2 regions of the Succiniclasticum sp. genome follow, and region 1 is predicted to be linked to the other one. Evidence: riboswitches for the same ligand, from Rfam matches in the RefSeq annotation. Region 1 holds a riboswitch; the other holds the start of a gene.
What was found. A riboswitch is a leader RNA that binds a small molecule or an ion and turns the genes downstream of it on or off. The one in region 1 is predicted to bind glycine.

Region 1 (6,127 bases):
CAGCATTCTGCATCTGGTTCTTGGCGTTGGAAATCGCGTTCTGCAACGCTGCCGGCGGAAAACGCTTTTCATCCAGATTCATGTCCTTCAGGATAGATTTTAATAAATTTTTCTGGTCTGCCGCATCATAAATCGCAAAATTGCTTTTATGGGTTCCCAGCACCTCAATTTCCCGGCGCAGGAAGCGGGCACAAAATGCGTGGAAGGTGTACAGCCACACGTCTTTCGCCGCGGGGCCTACCATGGCGTCCACACGGGAACGCATCTCCCTGGCAGCTTTATTGGTAAAGGTAATCGCCAGAATTTTATAGGGTGGCACACCCAGCTCCAGCAGATGTGCGATACGGCAGGTCAGCACTTTGGTCTTACCGCTGCCTGCCCCTGCCAGGATCAGCATCGGTCCGTTTATATGTTCCACCGCAGCTTGCTGCTGCGGATTCAGGTTGGTAATACTGTCGTTCATCAGGTCCTCCAATATATGTAATCTGGACAGATATTCAGTCTTTTTATTTTACCACAAAGCACAGGTTTAAAAAAGTAATATTGTGCCGGTAAACTCTTTGAAAAAAGCAGAAAACACACCTCTGCCACATCAGTGTGGAACAGAGGTGCGTTATGATTATTGTATACGCAATCTTTTTGTTTTTGGTTCACTACATTTAACAAGGTGGAAGCTTAAAAATCCGGGGTCTGACAACTTCAAAGTTATTTCTTAATTTTACGGATCGTTTCTTCCATTTTACCCATCTTCTTTTCCAGCGATTCTACTTTCTTCTGTGTCAAATCAACTTTCTTTTCGATGGCAACCGTTTTTTCACGCAGTGCTTCTACCTGGTCAATCGTAGCATGCTGCATTACTTTACCGGCTTTTTCCGCTTCCAGAATGGGCTGGTAGCGTTCTGTTTCCGCTTTGATCACATTGGCCAGGATCAGCAGGGAAATCAGGTTCGGGATGGCCATCAGCGCATTGAAGATATCCGCCAGGTTCCAAACCAGTTCCAGGGTCTGGGTTGCACCGATATAGGTAATCAGGCAGAAGATTACACGGTAAACCACATTGAATTTGGCGCTTCCGAACAGGTATTCAAAACATTTTTCACCCTGATATTCCCAACCCAAGATGGTGGAGTATGCAAACAGTACAATACCGATGGATACGATATATCTGCCAACGGGGCCTACAAATTTTTCAAATGCGGCAATGGTCAGGGTCAGGCCGGAAAGAGCCACACCCTTTTCATCTACGGCGCCCAGCATACCGGAAGAAGCAATGACCAGACCGGTAATGGAGCAGATTACGATGGTATCAAAGAACGTACCGGTGGAGTTGATATAGCCCTGGCGTACAGGATCATCCGTGTGTGCAGATGCCGCAACGATAGCAGCAGAACCTAAACCGGCTTCGTTAGAGAAGCAACCACGGGCTACGCCATAACGCATGGCGTTCATCACGCTTACGGTAATAGCGCCCAGCACGCCGCCGCCAACCGCCTGAGGATTAAATGCCATAGTGAAAATCAGGTACAGACCGTGGGGGATTTCCTGCACGTTAGCCAGAATACCTGCCAGACCGCAGACTACATAGAACACGGCCATAACCGGAACAACTACGGAAGCCACTTTGGAAATGGACTGGATACCACCCAGGATGATGATCATGCACAGGATGACCAGTGCTGCGCCGGTAGCTGCTACCGGAACGGCAAAGGTTTTATCCAGCGCCGTGGAAATGGAATTGGCCTGGGTCATGTTGCCGATACCAAAAGAAGCAAGCACGGTAAACAGAGCAAACAGGAAGCCTAAAATCGCGCCCAGCTGCTTATTGGAGAAACCGTTTTTCATGGTGAACATGGGACCGCCCTTCATTTCACCCTTTTCGTTCACCTCACGGTATTTGCTGGCCAGCATACATTCCGCATACTTGGTGGTAATTCCGAACGCTGCGGAGAGCCACATCCACACCAGCGCCCCGGGACCGCCTGCAAACATCGCCGTCGCAACGCCCACGATGTTGCCGGTACCGATGGTGGCCGACAGTGCAGTCATCAGCGCGTTGAACGAAGAAACGTCGCCTTCGCCGCCGGCCTTTTTCTGGCGGGCATCCTTGCCGATTACACTTTTAATCGAATACGGCAGGTTCCTCCATGTACGGAAATTCAGTTTAAATGTCAGGTAAATACCGGTACCTACCAGCAGGACCAGCATGGCAGGACCCCATACGAAGCTGTCTATCGCTCCTACAATCTCATTAATCGCTTTCCAATCCATAATTCACCAGTTCCTTTCTCCTGCAAATTTTTGTTGACAACGGTTTTTTCTGAATGCCTTTACGGGCAGGCGTTTCCGTTATCCGCTGTCATCCCGTTCATGAAATCCTTTCATCCCGGACACCCCTCATTCTGATTTGGACCCTTCATAAAATAACCGGCCTCTGGAAATTTCCACAAGGCCGGCAATATTTATATGCGCTGCTGCTGTAAGATGGTGTTGCCATCTCTACCGTCCCTGTCCTTTTGCCTGAGAGATTGGAACCGTTCCCGCCTTTTCTGCGAGTCCATCCCTTGCCCCTTCGGCTCCCAATTGAATGGGTATCTCCAGAGTTGTGTCCGCATGCGGTTTCGTGTTCCTCAGAACGCCTGATAGTGTTACTCCTTCGGCATACCGGAAGGTTTCAACCGGTATTTTTCCGCATACATCATGCACCCGTTATTCAATTCTAATATTTCCTAATATGAGACAATTTTAAACAATTGTCATAAAAAAATCAATAGATTTTCGCAAGTATACGTGTATACAATGAACATGCCGGTTTTACCACGACAATATTTCCGCGCCGCTTTCCGTCACCAGCACCGTATATTCCCATTGGGCGGAGAGACCGCCGTCTTCTGTGTACACCGTCCAGTTGTCCGCTTCATCAATGAAAACATTTTTCCTGCCGGTGTTGATCATGGGCTCAATGGTAAAAATCATGCCGGGCACCAGCAGCATACCGGTTCCTTTTTTGCCCACATGGGCCACAAACGGATCCTCATGGAATTCCACTCCAACCCCATGACCTCCGAACTCTTCCACCACGCTGTACCCATGCTTGCGGGCCAGCTGGGAAACTGCCGCGCCGATATCTCCCAGGTGTCCCCAGGGCTTTACCGCCGCCAGCCCCCGCTTCAGACATTCTTTTGTAATCGCCACCAGGTCTTTAGCCCTCTTGTCCACCCGTCCGATTTCAAACATACGGGAAGCGTCTCCGTAATAATTGTTCAAAATCGTTGATGCATCAATATTCACGATATCCCCGGAACGCAACACCACTTTTTCCGAAGGAATGCCGTGACACACCACGTCGTTAATGGAGGTGCAGACACTTTTGGGAAAACCGCAAAAATTCAATGGTGCCGGAATCCCCCCGTGGGCCACCGTAAAATCGTAAACGATCCGGTCAATCTCTTCCGTCGTCATGCCTTTTCTGACATGTTTTGCCACTTCATCCAGCACAGCGGTATTCAATTTGCAAGCTTCCCGGATCCCGGCAATCTGTTCCGGCGTCTTGATCATCTGGCGTGTAGGCACTTCTTCCCCTGCCAGCTGATGCAACCGGATCTCATCTTCAATTTCTTTATGGCAATCTTCATACGGCTTGCCACTGCCGCACCAACACAACACTTCGCTCATCGCGTCCTCCAAAAAAACATTAAACCATTTCTCTGTCTTTTCCTAAAAAATAAAAAACATTTGCAAACTGTCACAAATAATAAATTATTATATCATTCTTTGTGAAAATATGGTAGAATACATTGGCATTACCAAAAAATATTTGAAAGAGCAGATTCATATGCTTTCTGCAACAGACCCAAGAATTCCACCTGCCAGACAGGAGCAGAACGAATCCTCAATAATTCACCGGAGGTTTTTCACTTTATGGACATCAGTCAGATTCCTTTTTATTTCAGTGAATATATCATGCATTTTGACAAATACATCCCCGTGGTCATGGCATCGTACGGTTCATTAATTTATTTTATTTTGTTCATGATTATCTTCTGCGAAACCGGTCTGGTCGTTACGCCGTTCCTTCCGGGAGACTCTCTGCTGTTCGCCTGCGGTGCCCTGTCCGCTACCGCCAACAGCCTGCATTTCGGAACCCTGTTTGCCATTTGCCTGGCAGCTGCGATTTTAGGCGATACCAGCAACTATTGGATAGGAGAAAAATTCGGACAAAAACTGTTGGAAAGCCATAACCGGCTGATCAAACCGGAACATGTGGAAAAAGCGCAGAAGTTTTATGAAAAACACGGCCACAAGGCCATCTTCCTCTGCCGCTTCGTACCCATTGTCCGCACTTTTGCTCCCTTTGTGGCAGGTATCGGCACCATGCATTACACCACTTTCCTGCACTATAACGTAATTGGTGGTCTGACCTGGGTCGGTCTGTTCACGGGCGCCGGTTACTTTTTCGGGAACATCCCTTTCGTGAAAGAAAACTTCTCCCATGTAGCCTTAGGCATCATCATCGTTTCCGTACTTCCTATCGTATATGAATTTGCTAAAGCGAAAATGGGGAAAGAATAAACTGTTTTTTTTGTTTTTATTTTTTCAAGAACGTGATCAGTTTCTCCGCTTTCTCTTTCCAGTCTTCCGCATAAGGCGCACCGCCCTGTGCGGATTCTTTTTTGCCGCCGCCTCTGCCGCCGAAAATCTCATTGGCTTTAGAAATGATGGTTTTGCAGTCGCCTGCCCCACCGTCTCCCAGGCCAAACATGTAATTGACACGCTCCCCGTTGTGATAAATCACAGCCACCACCGTATTGGGAACATCCGTCAGTTTCCCGAACAACGTTTTTGCGTCTTTCGGCTCGTATCCGTCCTTAACCGCAGCCGCGATTTTGCAACCGGAAGAATTGACCGGGGCTTCTTCCAGGATCGTTATGATTTCCGATTCCTGAATCTGCTTTACGGCAGCCCGCAGCCTTTCCTTCAGTTCCGCAATCTCATCTTCCAATCGTCCGATGCCTTCGCAGACTTTTTCTTCCTTCGTGCTCAGCATGTTCCCGGCTTCCTGGATGTAACGCATCTTTTTCCGGGCATCCTCCAAGGCCCAGCGCCCGCAGAGGAATTCCACCCGGGTACCGCTTTTGTGCTTTTCAATTTTCGTAATTTTTACCAGCCCCACCACGCCGGTTGACGTTGGGTGCGTGCCGCAGCAGGTACAGATATCCCCGTCCTGTACCGCCACCACCCGCAAAATACCGGTCAGCTTATCATTTTTCTTCCGCATGGGAAGTTTGTTCACTTCTGTATGGGGCAGATAGGAAACTGTCACCGGTCGGTCTTCCCAGATATGCCGGTTAGCCAGATCCTCTGCCTGAAAGGCTTCCTCCAGCGTAACTTCCTTGTCCAAATCGATAGTTACCATGCGTTCGTTCATATGGAAACCCACATTGTTAGCGCCAAACAATTTAAAGAAAGCATAAGAAAGAATATGTTCCCCGCAATGCTGCTGCATATGATCCAAGCGGTCAGTCCAGTTCACCTGCACCGCAACTTTACTGCCCACAGGAAATTCCTCCACGCACTCGTGGATAATTTTTCCTTTTGTTTCCCGCACATGTTTTACTGCAGCGCCGTTTATCGTTCCCGTATCACTGAGCTGGCCGCCTCCTTCCGGGAACAGCACCGTCCTGTCCAGTACAACCGCAAAGCCCTGAGGAGCCTGCTCGCATTCCAACACTGTGGCTTCACAGGTTTTTAAATTGGAATCCCGTTCAAATAATTTTTCTGTCATGATTTTCACGTCTTTCTTTTGATAATTTTTTAAACAAAGTAAAACATATAAATACAAATCCAGCGTTCTATAAAGTTAGCGCCTGTGTCACCATTTTACCAAAAAAAGCAGCCGATACGTCTGCTGTACCGACTGCCTTGTCGTTGTTTTATATAAGCAAAACTTATTTCACTTCCGGCTCAAAGATTCCTTCGTTGTCATCCCACAGCACGACTTCATCAGATGCCAGCGAGTTTTTTACATCAATTACCCGCTGGTTGCTGCTGCCCCGGAAGCGAAGCTTCAAATCTTTTTCTTCCAGATGGAATTCACCGTCTACCAGAATATCTATCAGATCCAGCAACT
Region 2 (6,127 bases), on a different contig from region 1:
CACCTTTTGCAGATACCGCTGCATTTCATTAAACCGGACCGGTTCATACTCCATCAGGCAGTACAGGATGACCGGTTTATACTTCCCTGAAATCAGGGAAAGGGTGTAGCTGTATCCGGTTTCGTTAAAATTTGCCTCTTCAATCCTCTTTCTTTCCATTTCTTACCTCCGGGTAAGTACCTAACTTAAATGTTGGTACTTGTTACATTTCCCGTTTCATGGTATCATACCGAACAGGAAAAAGCAATATGCAAAGGAGCTGAATGAAATGGCAAAAAAAATCGTAATCTTAAATGGCAGTCCCCGGAAAAACGGCAATACCGCTTCGCTGACCGCCGCGTTTAAACGGGGCGCGGAAGAAGCTGGCCATACCGTGACGGAATTTTTCCCGGCGCATATGAAAATCAACGGATGCCTCGGCTGCTGGAAAGGCGGAAAAGACGCGGCGCATCCCTGTGTACAGCGCGACGATATGGAAAAAATCTATCCGCTTTACAAAGAAGCGGACATTGTCGTGCTTGCTTCCCCTCTTTATTACTGGTTCATTTCCGGGTTTTTGAAAAACACGTTTGACCGGCTGTTTGCCATTGCAGAAGCCAATCCGAACTATGAGAACCCCAAAAAATTAACCGCGCTGATCATGGCGGCGGAAGGCGACGAATTCCAGGAAAGCGAATTCTGGTACGACCATCTGGAACGCCACATTGGCTGGAAAAGCATCGGAAAAGTATTATGCGGCCATGTAGCGCAGCCCGGGGACACGAAAGGGAAACCGGAGCTGGAAAAAGCATATAATCTTGGAAAATCAATCAAGTAAAAAAGTATAATCCAAAACCTCTATCCGGTCACTTCAGTGACCGGATTTTTTTCGCAACTCCAGTCGTGGCGCGGTTTTCCAGCCTGCTTTCTGTTAATATATATAGACAGTCTTATTTATCTGTCTCCAGATAGTATATCTTTCGTTAATTTTATTGCTTTGTCGGGGAAAGCTGCCACTGAGGCGACGCGTTAAAATCAGGGTTTTTATATAAGGGAAAGAAAAAAGCCCGCATCCTGACCATGCGGGCTTTATAATTTTGCCTATGGCACTCTCATCTGCCTTCCAGTTTCTGTTCAATCACTTCTTCCGGTCCGTCCGGCAGAAGTCCGTTCACTTCGTCAACATCCCCCATTGCAACATGTTTGAAATACCGTTTCGTCTCGGCTACCACCACGCCGCTTAACGCCAGCAGGGCGATCAGGTTGGGAATCGCCATGAGGCCGTTGACAATATCCGCCAGCACCCAGATTGCCTCCAACTTCAGGAAAGCGCCTAAGGCTACCAGCACAATAAAAATGATACGGTATGGAAGAATGGCCTTCACGCCGGCCAGATAAACGATGCAGCGTTCCCCGTAATAATTCCAGCCCAAAATAGTGGTGAAAGCAAACAGCACCAGACCCACCATCAGCACGATTTTCCCGGCTTCCGGATAACCCTGCATGAAAGCCGCCTGGGTCAGCGCCGCCCCGTTCAGGTCGCCCTTCCACAGCCCGGATACCACAAGGGTGAGACCGGTAAGGGTACAGATGATGATCGTGTCGATAAAGGTGCCTGTCATGGAAACCAGCCCCTGCTCCGCCGGCCATTTTGTCTTAGCCGCAGCGGCCACAATGGGTGCAGAGCCCAGGCCGGACTCATTGGAGAATACGCCACGGGCAACACCGGACCGCATGGCCAGCATAACGCTCGCCCCGGCAAAGCCTCCGGCCGCCGCCGTCGGCGTAAACGCGCAGCGTAGCACTTCCATCACTGCGGCGGGCACTTTGTCAATGAACATGAGCAGGAAACCGACCGTCGCAACAAAATAAATCACAGCCATTGCCGGAACGATTTTGCTGGCAACGGAGGCAATGGACTGAAGGCCGCCGATGGTTACCGCGGCAACCGCCAGCGTGAGAATCACGGCCGTATACATGGGGTCGAGCCCGATAGAAAGCTTTGTAATATCCACAATGGAATTCACCTGGGCAAAGGTACCGATGCCGAAATAGGCAACCAGCACGCCCGCTGCCGCGAAAAACACAGCCAGCGGTTTCCACTGCCTGCCCATGCCGTTTTCAATATAAAACATGGGGCCGCCGGCAATTTCGCCGTGTTCGTCCACGCCACGGTATTTCACAGCCAGCAACCCCTCCGCGTATTTGGTCGCCATGCCGAAGAACGCAGCCACCCACATCCAGAACAGCGCGCCGGGGCCGCCGGCTTTCACAGCCGTAGCCACGCCGACAATGTTACCGGTTCCGATGGTGGCGGCAAGGGCCGTGCACAACGCACGGAACGACGAGGTGTCCCCTTCGCCCTGGCTCTTTGCTTTAAAAATAAGCCCTAACGCTTTGGGCAGTCTCGCAACCTGCAAGAATCCCAGACGCAGACTCAGAAAAACACCGGTCCCCACCAGCAGCACAAGCAGCGGCGGTCCCCAGACAAAACTGTCAATTTCGTTCAACAACTCCAGATTCATGGTTTCTCCTCCAAGGGTACAAAATAAAAAAACTTACCTCCAACTGCTCCGGAGATAAGTTCGCAAATCAAAATAACAGGAAACATCCTGAAATCTTTCTCTGTCCTTTTGCCTGAGAGATAAGAAAGCCGCGTAAGCTTCCGTGCACCTTCGGCGCCCGTACCGGAAACGACTGAACCGCGTTCCCGTGCCGGGACTCTCCAGAGTCGTGTCCCCTTATGGTTCCGCTTTTTACAGCGCCTGAGAGTTTAGCTCCTTCGGCAGGCTTGCGCCGTTCTCCCACAAGATTCATCCACCTTTGTTCAGTTGTACGACAGTCTTTATTATACACGTTTTTTCAGTAAATGCAAGTGTAAATCATATTGAACAGGAAAACTCCGTACCCCGCTGTACTTTTATAACCTCGTATCGTTCCTTAAGGCTGGCTTCGCCCTGGGTTGCCAGCTCCACATAACCACAGATGCATTTGATGCACAGGCCGGTTTATTTCAGCAGCGCCTCGATATCTTTCTCCATATCTTCCGGCGCAGCAGTGGGTTCAAAGCGCTTTACCACATTGCCTTCCCTGTCGATCAGGAATTTTGTAAAGTTCCACTTGATGCCGTCCCCTTCCAGATACTCCGGGAAGTTTGCCTTCAGCGCTTCTTCCAGTTTGCCGGCAATAGGATGGTTCATGTCAAAACCTTCAAAGCCTTTTTCTTTTGTTAAAAACTTAAACAACGGCTGCGCTGTTTCGCCCCTCACGTCGCCTTTTTCAAAAATCTGGAAGGTGACCCCGTAATTGAAGCGGCAGAACTGTTCAATCGCTGCGTTTCCTTCCGGATCCTGTTCCGCGAACTGGTTGCAGGGGAACCCCAAAATTTCCAGCCCCTGCCCTTTGTATTTCATATACAGATCCTGCAGTCCCTTGAACTGGGGAGTAAAACCGCATTTGCTGGCCGTGTTGACGATAACCAGTACTTTCCCTTTATAATCCGCCAGCGACTTTTCCTTACCCTGGCTGGTCTTTACCGTAAAATCATATACGCCCATAATCATTCCCTCCTTTATGTGTCTTGTCTTTTCATATTTCTGTTCTCGTCTGTTTCCTTAATATAGCGCAATCCTTTTCACTGTTTTTATAATCCCAGCAGCGCATCCAGCTTCGCCTTGTCAAAGCTCACAACAAAATCATCGTTCCCGTCCACGGTGGTAACGGGCACAATCAGATCGCCGGAAATCTTGTAGCATTCGTCCCGGTCTTCTTCGCTCAGTTCGATGTTGTGTTCTTCAAATTCCACATTTTTGGATTTCAGATATTTTTTTACCTTCTCGCACCAGGGACAGGTCGTAATCGAATACACTTTTACCATTTTTGGTTTCCTCCTGATTCAATACTATCGTTTCCAATTCTTTGAAACTGAAAAAGATTTGCTTTTTCGCTTTCTGTTTTACTCACTGAAACACTTCTGCATCACTTTGATCCGGTTCATCCCTGTCGCATCTTGCTCAGGTACTGTTCCGCCAAGAGCGCCGCCGTAGTCCCGTCTGCCGCAGCCGTTGTCAGCTGACGGATCTCTTTCACCCGCACGTCCCCCGCCGCAAATACGCCCGGCAGGTTCGTCCTGCAGTCTTCGCCCGCGATGATCCGCCCGTTTTCGTCCATCTCCACCTGGCCTTTAAACAGTTCCGTGTTGGGGATCACGCCAATGTTTACGAAGATACCGTCCACCGCCACTTCCTGTTCTTTGCCGGTGGTTTTGTCAATCACTGTCACCGTTTCCAGCTTTCCATCCCCATGCAGTGATTCAATTTCCGTGTTCAGGCAGATGGTGGCTTTTTCATTCTTTTTCAGCCGTTCCTGGGAAACAGTATCCGCTTTTAACTGGGACCGGTGGATCAGCAGCAGCTTTGATGCATATTTGGTGAGGAAATTGGCCGCGTCCACGGCCGCGTTGCCGCCGCCCATCACCGCAATCACCTTGTCCTGATACATATGCCCGTCGCAGAGTTCGCAGTAATGCACACCCCGCCCGGCATATTTCGCCTCTTCCGGCAGGGGGAGCTTGCGGCGATCCATACCGGAAGCGATGATCACCACATCCGCTTCGTAGATGCACCCTTCCGTTTCCACAATCTTCGGTGATTTGGTCAAATCTACGCGTTCAATCGGATCAAATTCATCCACCTCGGCGCCGAAAGATTCCGCCTGCTGCTGCACCGTCGCAATGAGGTCCCCGCCGGCAATCACCTTATGACCGGGATAATTCTCAATCCCTGTGGCATTGGCGATCTGTCCGCCCACCAGCGCGTTTTCCAATACCAGCACAGAGAGATTCATGCGCCCGGCATATAAAGCGGCCGTCAGGCCTGCCATACCCGCTCCGATAATAATAATATCCTTCTTTTTAATTTCTTTCGCCATGGAATCCCTCCCTGCCTTTTATTCTTACATTTATTGTAACATAGTTGTCACTGTCAAATTTTGATTTTTGTATGAAACCTTGGCTCGCTATTTTCTTTCCAGCTTCTCATATTTAAAGTTGCCGCCTACGCCGAAGTGGATCACCCATTCCGGTTTTACGGAAATCGGGATCCAGTACCCAAAGGCAACGCCAAAGGCGCCGTCGTACGTAATATAAACCGGTTTACCCTTATCTACTGCTTCATTCAGGCGGCAGCCCCGGTGGTCTTCCGGCCTGCCCACGGCAGAACACTTGATGCCGGGCTTTAATCCCATGGCTTCCGCTTTTTTGTTTACCGCGATAATCTCCCGGCTCTTCTGGGTAATCATTACCGGTTCGGGAAAATCCCCCACATTAACTGAAACGCATTGATGATTTCCTGATTTGTCATTTTTACATCCTCCTTTAAGCTAATAATTATCATGGATTTGCCATCACTAAAAATTATGATTGAACCCTATAGAAAAACCAAATGCATTGTGTCCCGGATTATTCGTTTTCATGCCGTTTGAGCTGTGGCTGAACATATATCCCAGACTGAAAGAATTATTCTTCGTATATTTCCAAACAAGACGGGGACCGGCGCGCCACATGAATCCCCAGGGACGTCCCTGCGCCGGAAATGCTTTGCTATAAATCAGGAAAGAGCCGGAAACCTCCAGAGCCCCGTACAGTTTACCGCTAACAGGACGTTCCCAGCGAATCATGCAGGCAGGACCCAACCCCACCGCATTACTGTCACGATAAATACTATCATCGGTCGTATAACCATCAGGACGGATTAGGGTAATTCCCCTGTGGAACGTGAGTCCTGCGTGTTCATGTGCCTTTTGGAAAACATGAATCGTATAATCATTAATGTAACGGTCAGAAAATCTATGATGCCTCAAATATTCCACCTGGATCTCTGCATTCTTTGCCATAGCACAACAGTTTGGCAACAAAGAAAAAACAGCTGCAATCAGTAAAATTATAACGGATACAAAAACAGTCAGCTTTAGTTTCATAAGCATTTCCCTCGGGATAACCAACCAATCCAAAATAACTATCAGCTTTAAAAAAAGACCAACACAAAACAATTGCGTTGGTCAGAATTACGAAACTGGAGGCGGCGCCTGGATTTAAACACAGGGTAATGATAGTCTTGCGTACTATTGCCTTAAACACTTGGCTACGCCG

Region 2: linked by a shared signal. The riboswitch ahead of ACZOWY_RS02955 (alanine/glycine:cation symporter family protein) and the one ahead of ACZOWY_RS04200 (alanine/glycine:cation symporter family protein) in region 1 are both predicted to bind glycine.

What each region holds. Positions count from the first base shown of each region.
Region 1 covers NZ_DBMCWA010000005.1:94,779-100,905, forward strand. The annotation lists gene pcrA (DNA helicase PcrA) at 1-463, opposite strand, end outside; partial or broken gene ACZOWY_RS04200 (alanine/glycine:cation symporter family protein) at 859-2,268, opposite strand; glycine riboswitch at 2,496-2,608, opposite strand; gene ACZOWY_RS04205 (methionyl aminopeptidase) at 2,812-3,672, opposite strand; gene ACZOWY_RS04210 (DedA family protein) at 3,919-4,569, shown strand; gene ACZOWY_RS04215 (alanyl-tRNA editing protein) at 4,586-5,782, opposite strand; gene nrdG (anaerobic ribonucleoside-triphosphate reductase activating protein) at 5,946-6,127, opposite strand, start outside.
Region 2 covers NZ_DBMCWA010000003.1:147,821-153,947, reverse strand. The annotation lists gene ACZOWY_RS02965 (winged helix-turn-helix transcriptional regulator) at 1-159, opposite strand, end outside; gene ACZOWY_RS02960 (flavodoxin family protein) at 269-817, shown strand; gene ACZOWY_RS02955 (alanine/glycine:cation symporter family protein) at 1,092-2,504, opposite strand; glycine riboswitch at 2,595-2,718, opposite strand; gene ACZOWY_RS02950 (glutathione peroxidase) at 2,988-3,536, opposite strand; gene ACZOWY_RS02945 (glutaredoxin family protein) at 3,623-3,856, opposite strand; gene ACZOWY_RS02940 (NAD(P)/FAD-dependent oxidoreductase) at 3,973-4,908, opposite strand; gene ACZOWY_RS02935 (hypothetical protein) at 4,996-5,277, opposite strand; gene ACZOWY_RS02930 (acyloxyacyl hydrolase) at 5,386-5,871, opposite strand.